2 linked regions of the Acaryochloris sp. CCMEE 5410 genome follow. The protein of the gene in region 1 interacts with the protein of each later gene in a pairwise test. Links are inferred from orthologs where the notes say so. Each region holds a gene or a part of one and is shown on either strand. Other genes may lie near its edges.

Region 1 (3,869 bases):
CTTGCAGAACGATAAAAGCGTAAGTGTCGTTTGATATTTGCACGAGATTGGGCTCAAACTCTGAAAATTGAGCTTTCGAGTCTGATAAATCGACGACCCATTTCCCTGTTAGAACTCCCCACGGTTTACCCTGCGCAGAATCATATAACGGTAAGCAAAGACGATTTAGCCACTCATCTCCAAGATTAAGAACAGCTATATTTCTTGCAGAAGGATCTGATTGTGAGCGACGTTCAACTAAAAAACCGATCCCCCAATTGGGCTGGGCAGGTTTCCGATTGAAGCTTTCTCTATTAGAGATTGGCAATTGACTGCTATCCCATGAACATTGCAGTAAGTCAGTCTCCTCAGCGATGGATCGAGGGAATTGACGCTGCTCTGCTTGCTCATCATCAGAGACAGGAACCGCATTTTGGCTAGGAACCTGTTCACAGGCGATGGAAAGTAGTGCCGTGCCCAGGAATATCCACACGAAACGGTATTCGTAACCGTGTTGTTTCGTTACGGGCTTTAGCATCTATGGATTAGGAGCTGCACTAAGGAAAAGGTTCCTAGATGTCATTGTTTCCACTGAATTACTCTAATTCAGTTTCACCTTCCTCATCAGAGAGATCTTCGGGGGGCACTAGAGCAACTGCCGCAATATAGTCATCTTCATCCAATCGTTGGACTCGGACGCCAGTGGCTGCGCGAGACTGGGACGAAATATCTGTTACCGCTTGTCGAATCACAATGCCTCGGCTCGTGACCAACATCAGCTCGTCTTCAGCATTGACGATGCGCAGGGCAGCCATTTGATCAGGGGTCTTTAGCTTTTTGAATTTAGTCGCAGTGACCCCTTTGCCGGCCCGATTTTGCAGTCTAAATTGGGCCACGGGCACCCGCTTACCAAAGCCATTAGTGGTGATCACTAATACCCAAGGCCCTGGCTGTTCAATGGTTTCGGATTCTTCTTCGTTGGCATCATCTTCAACAACAATATCTGGATCATCCGCCTCCTCCTCTTCTGCATCCGTCGCGTTTCCTAAGGTTGCCACAACGCTGCTGGGTAAAATGTCCATACCGATAAATTCATCGCCTTCTCGCAGACGCATGGCCCGTACTCCCCGGGTAGCTCGTCCCAAAGGCCGTAGCTGTTGATGATCCGCTCGGAAATGGATGGACATGCCTCGGCGAGAGCCAATGACGATACTGTCTTCTGCTCGGGTTAACCGCACCCAGCGCAGCAAATCTCCTTCTTCTAGGGAAATCGCGATTAAGCCATTGGCTCGAATATTGCTGAAAGCCGCTAGGGCAGTTTTCTTGATAAAGCCGCCAGCGGTCATCATCACCAAATATTCGTCTTCGCTAAATTCGCTGACGGGGATAACGGAGGTGATTTTTTCCTCTCGTGGAATGGGTAAGAGCTGCACTAAAGGCACACCCCTAGCCGTACGGGAACTAACGGGAATTTGGTAGGCACGCAGGCAGTATACGACGCCGCGATCGCTAAAAAATAACACGCTGTCATGGTCACAACAGCCAAAGAAATGCTCTACTGCATCATCTTCTTTAATTTTTGCCCCGGCTCGGCCTCGTGTAGCTCGGCTTTGAGCATTAAAAGTATCGACAGGCATCCGCTTGACGTAACCCTGCTCTGTTACCAAAATCACGGCCTGATCGTTGGCAATCAGGTCAATATCGTCTAGATCGGCCAGATTGGCCTCAATTAAAGTGCGGCGGGGACTGGCAAATTTGGCTTTAAGTTCAGTGACTTCTGTTTCGATAATCTCTAGCACCCGTTCGCGACGGGCCAGAATATCTTCAAGATCAGCAATGCGCTCTTGTAGATCTTGGTGTTCTCGCTCGATTTTTTCAGCTTCTAAGGCCGTTAGTCGGCGGAGCTGCATCTGCAGAATGGCATCAGCTTGGGTTTCCGACAGTCCAAATCTGTCCATCAGTTCCTGACGAGCAACGGCAGAATCAGCCGCTTGTCGGATCAGCTGAATGACAGCGTCTAAGTTACCCAGAGCAATCAGCAATCCCTGCAAGAGATGATCGCGCTCTTGGGCTTTACGCAACTGATAACGAGTTCGCCGCAGAACCGCATCTTCCCGGAATTCCAAAAAGACACTGAGGAACTGCTTTAAACTGAGAAGTTGGGGGTCACCGCCCACCAAGGCCAACATGTTGGCCCCAAAATTCGTTTGGATGGGGGTTTGTTTGTAGAGATTGTTAAGAACCACTTGGGGATAAGCATCCCGCTTCAGTTCGATCACAATTCGCATCCCGTCGCGATCGCTCTCATCGCGAATATCCGAAATGCCTTCTAGGCGCTTGTCGTTAACGTTTTCAGCAATTCGTTCAATCAGAGCTGCTTTATTGGTCTGGAACGGCAATTCTGTGATGATAATGGCTTCCCGATCAGGACGCCCGGATTGTTCTAGGGTTTCAATCTCAGCCACTCCACGCATGGTGATGGAGCCACGACCGGTGGTATAGGCTTCACGAATGCCAGCTGTTCCTAAAATCCGGCCCCCTGTAGGGAAATCAGGGCCTGGAATGAGTTTCATCAACTCCAGATCGGTAATCTCAGGATTATGAATGAGGGCCACTAGACCATCAATGACTTCTCCCAGGTTATGGGGAGGAATATTGGTTGCCATCCCCACCGCAATTCCTGAAGATCCGTTGATCAATAGCTGGGGGATGCGAGCAGGCAGGACAAGGGGTTCTTGCTGTGACCCATCAAAGTTATCGCCAAAGTCAACGGTTTCTTGCTCAATATCGGGTAGAAGCGAGTCCGTACTGAGGGCTTGTAAGCGACATTCTGTATATCGCATGGCCGCAGGTGGATCGTTATCAATCGATCCAAAGTTTCCATGGCCATTAATCAGAGGCATACGCATGGAGAAGTCCTGCGCCATGCGCACTAAGGCGTCATATACTGCCGTATCACCATGGGGATGATATTTACCCAATACTTCCCCAACCACACGAGCGCATTTCCGGAAGGGGCGATCAGGGGTTAAACCCAACTCATACATGGCGTATAAGATACGTCGATGCACGGGTTTGAGGCCATCTCTAGCATCTGGCAAGGCCCGACCAACAATGACGCTCATGGCGTATTCCAGGTAGGAGCGCGACATTTCATCCCGTAGATCTGTGAGAATAATGCGGTCCTGCGCTGGATCAGAGGAGAAGGTCATATGGTTTGAAAAACTCCTAAAAAGATGCTTAGTTGAGAAATAGCTTGATCAATAACGACTTACCATTAATATCATTAAAAAATTAAGCTATTTACCCCCAATTACAGCAGTTATTCTATCATGTTTTGATGCTTGACGGCTGCATTTGCAGCGTTGCTAATAGCTCACAAAGCTTGCTCCTAGTCTTGCTTTCAAAGATTGCCACCATAATCAATTCTGACCCGTAAAGTAATTCACTAGAAATCTGTAAATATTAAATGGCCTTGCCTGTAGATTTTGCTAACTACAACGGTTTTTTAAAGTGACGTAGAGTAAGGACATCTTTGCAGAAAAATAATCTTTTTTCAGAATTTGCGGCGGATTATGACCCGTATTGCGTGATGGGCTCTACTCTCGTTATTGATCAGTGATTTTCAGTGTTGCTTCTATGTTCATTAGTGAATGTTGGGCTGATTACAAAATGGGCTTTGAAGCAGCGCATCCGCGAAGAGTTTAGGGCAAGGAGTAAGGCACTTCAAGCTGAAAAGAGGTGGATGATAGAGATTGGGTTTGGAGTTAGTTCTTGGATTAGCTATGCTCTAACTTTGATCACATCCAGAGAATGACCGATACACTGATGAATTTAGGAATTCGCATATGCAAAGTCTGGTTTGATGTTGATCTCCTGGAGTTAAAAAT
Region 2 (3,234 bases), 1.8 Mb from region 1 along the record:
AGCGCCTGAGCCTGTTCTTGGTAGTCGGCAACCGTCAAAGTCTCAGTAGGGTCACAGATATCAATGAGATAGTGAGGAACATCTTCTTGATCCGTTACAGAAGGTTTCGCAGTACCAATATCAAACCCCCGATAGATCTGCCGGGAGTCAGCACTGAGAATAGGCCCTCCCAAACGTTGGGCTAAAGCTAGTGCCAGAGAGGATTTCCCTGTCGCCGTTGGCCCACAAATTACGATCAACCCTGGCGTCATTCCTACTGAATCCTAAAGAATTAATAATGCAACCCCACGGTAAACAGCCCTTAAGACAGGTCTAAAATCGCTTAAAAGGCATTTGTGATAGAATTTGGGGGGTTTTTTGTATTTGCCCAAATCAACACTGCTTTAAGTCGCTTATAGGAGCGCTTCACTACATGGCCACAAACTACAGTGCAGATCAGATTCAAGTCCTGGAAGGATTGGAACCGGTTCGGAAACGTCCTGGGATGTATATCGGCAGCACTGGCCCCAGAGGTTTGCACCACTTAGTGTACGAGGTGGTCGATAACTCTGTCGATGAAGCCCTTGCGGGTCACTGTAAGCATATTCACATTTATTTAAATGAGGACGGTTCTGTCCGAGTCACCGATGATGGCCGCGGCATCCCCACCGACAAGCATCCCACTACAGGCAAATCGGCCCTAGAAACCGTGATGACCGTCCTCCATGCGGGCGGAAAGTTTGATGGGGATAGCTATAAAGTGTCAGGCGGACTCCACGGGGTAGGTATTTCCGTAGTTAACGCCCTCTCCGAATGGGTGGAAGCGAAAGTCTGGCGCAATGGCAAGGTTCATACCCAGCGATTTGAGCGAGGCATTCCAAAATCTGAATTAATCGCCGAACCCACCGATCGCAAAGAATCGGGAACCGCCATTACGTTTTTACCCGACAACACGATTTTTACCGTCACCACAGAATTCGACTATAAAACCCTTGCTAGCCGTTTGCGGGAACTCGCCTACCTGAATGCCGGGGTAGAAATTTCTTTCCACGATAACCGTCTGGAACTCCTAGAAGCCGACGAGCCCAAGGTTGAGACCTACCGCTACGATGGCGGAATTAAGGAATACGTTGATTACATGAACCGGGACAAAGAACCCATTCATGAAGAATGCATCTATGTAGAAGGAGAACGCAATAATGTTCAGGTCGAGGTAGCCCTGCAATGGTGCCGGGATGCCTATTCTGACAACCTGCTGGGATTTGCCAACAATATCCGCACCATTGATGGAGGTACCCACTTAGAAGGTCTGAAGACGGTGCTCACCCGGACCATGAACTCCCTGGCTCGGAAGCGCAGCAAGCTTAAAGATGGCGATTCTAACCTTGGGGGTGAACATATTCGGGAAGGCTTAACTGCCGTTATCTCCGTCAAAGTGCCGGAACCCGAATTTGAAGGCCAGACTAAAACCAAGTTGGGTAATACAGAAGTGCGGGGGATTGTTGATTCCCTCGTGGGTGAAGTACTCACGGAGTATTTAGACTTTCACCCCAATGTGGCGGATTCTGTGATTGAAAAAGCCCTGCAAGCCTTTAACGCCGCTGAAGCCGCTCGTCGGGCCAGGGAACTCGTTCGTCGCAAGTCGGTACTGGAATCCTCGACCCTACCTGGGAAGCTCGCAGACTGTAGTTCCCGTGACCCTAGTACATCAGAAATTTACATTGTGGAGGGAGATTCTGCGGGAGGGAGTGCGAAGCAAGGACGCGATCGCGGCTTCCAAGCCATTCTGCCCTTGCGAGGTAAAATCCTCAACATCGAGAAAACCGATGATGCCAAGATCTACAAAAACAATGAGATTCAGTCTCTGATTACTGCCTTGGGTCTCGGCATTAAAGGCGAAGAATTTGACGTCTCCCAGCTTCGCTATCATCGGATCATTCTGATGACGGACGCTGATGTAGATGGCGCTCATATTCGGACGCTCCTACTCACCTTCTTCTATCGCTATCAGCGAGAACTGATTGACCAGGGCTATATCTATATTGCCTGTCCCCCCCTCTACAAAATTGAGCGAGGTCGATCTCACTACTATTGCTATAGCGATCGCGAACTTCAGAACCTGGTTCAACATGAGTTCCCTGCGAATGCTAACTACACGATTCAGCGGTTTAAGGGCTTAGGAGAAATGATGCCAACCCAGCTTTGGGATACCACCATGAATCCCGAAACCCGGACCCTCAAACAAATCGATATTGAGGATGCGGCGGAGGCGGATCGGATTTTCACGATCCTGATGGGCGATCGCGTCGCTCCTCGCCGAGAATTTATCGAGACCCACGGTCCTCGACTTAACCTCGCTGAACTCGATATCTAGGAGCTGCCATGACTCAAACCATCAAAGATCCACTCCGTTGGACGACAGCAGATATTGAGTCCTTAGCAGCGGATGAATGGAAACGTTATGAAATTATTGATGGAGAGTTGTTTGTGACTCGGGCACCGCATATTTGCTGCGGGACGCATTTATGCCAGATTATTGTTGTGGTCTGAAGAAACAAACCAGGGCCAACCCATCCTGACTCCGGGCTTGATTTTCTCTGATGCCGATAATGTGAGTCCCGATGTGGTTTGGGTGAGCAATCAGCGTCTGGCAGCGATTGTTGATGAAGAAGGCCATTTAACGGGCGCACCGGAGTTGATTGTGGAGGTGCTGTCAGCAGGGGGGAGCAATGAACGTCGAGATAAAGAAGCGAAGTTGAAATTGTATTCCTTAAAAGGAGTGCAAGAATACTGGATTGTTGATTGGCGATTACAACAGTTAGAAGTCTACCGACGAGACGATGCTAGACTGCGGCTTTATCAGACGCTTCTAGCAGATGATGAAATCTCATCCCCTCTATTACCAGGCTTTTCCTGTGGCGTAGACCGTTTCTTTTAGAGACGTTTTAATTGCCCTATAGGATGTCTGCTCAATCAACCTCTCCAGAGTTGAATGGTATCGGATTGATATTTGCAATACCCGGCATTAATCAGCGGAGATTCTCTAAAGCCGCGAGTAATCCGGCAAGGATGGCTAGCAGGACCAAACCCCAAATTACAAAGCCAGGAAAAAAAGTAATTACCTCTAAACCGCGAAGGACATAGACAGCGATCGCACCGGACAGAAAGAAGAAAAACCACTTCGCGGCCCATGATCGTGCAAACTGTCCCATGTTCTATCCTTTGTTGCTAGGTCTATGTTAGCCAAAACTCATT

What was found. The genes of interacting proteins can lie anywhere in the genome.
Region 2: the proteins of gyrA (region 1) and gyrB interact in binary tests that used the Escherichia coli proteins (3 or more experiments, as listed by UniProt). The link is inferred for Acaryochloris sp. CCMEE 5410 from one-to-one orthologs.

The regions. Positions count from the first base shown.
Region 1 is NZ_AFEJ02000001.1:3,743,953-3,747,821, forward strand. The notes cover bases 376-3,538. They hold gyrA (DNA gyrase subunit A), read right to left. Parts: upstream 3,192-3,538; coding sequence 576-3,191; downstream 376-575. Other genes in these bases: ON05_RS17275 (hypothetical protein), read right to left, coding at 376-517. Outside these bases: more of ON05_RS17275, read right to left, coding at 1-375; ON05_RS17285 (hypothetical protein), read left to right, coding at 3,793-3,869. UniProt on the Escherichia coli protein: A type II topoisomerase that negatively supercoils closed circular double-stranded (ds) DNA in an ATP-dependent manner to maintain chromosomes in an underwound state.
Region 2 is NZ_AFEJ02000001.1:1,965,428-1,968,661, forward strand. Bases 1-2,882 are described here. They hold gyrB (DNA topoisomerase (ATP-hydrolyzing) subunit B), read left to right. Parts: upstream 1-412; coding sequence 413-2,353; downstream 2,354-2,882. Other genes in these bases: miaA (tRNA (adenosine(37)-N6)-dimethylallyltransferase MiaA), read right to left, coding at 1-251. Outside these bases: ON05_RS08765 (hypothetical protein), read right to left, coding at 3,009-3,191; ON05_RS08770 (diacylglycerol/polyprenol kinase family protein), read right to left, coding at 3,214-3,234. UniProt on the Escherichia coli protein: DNA gyrase negatively supercoils closed circular double-stranded DNA in an ATP-dependent manner to maintain chromosomes in an underwound state.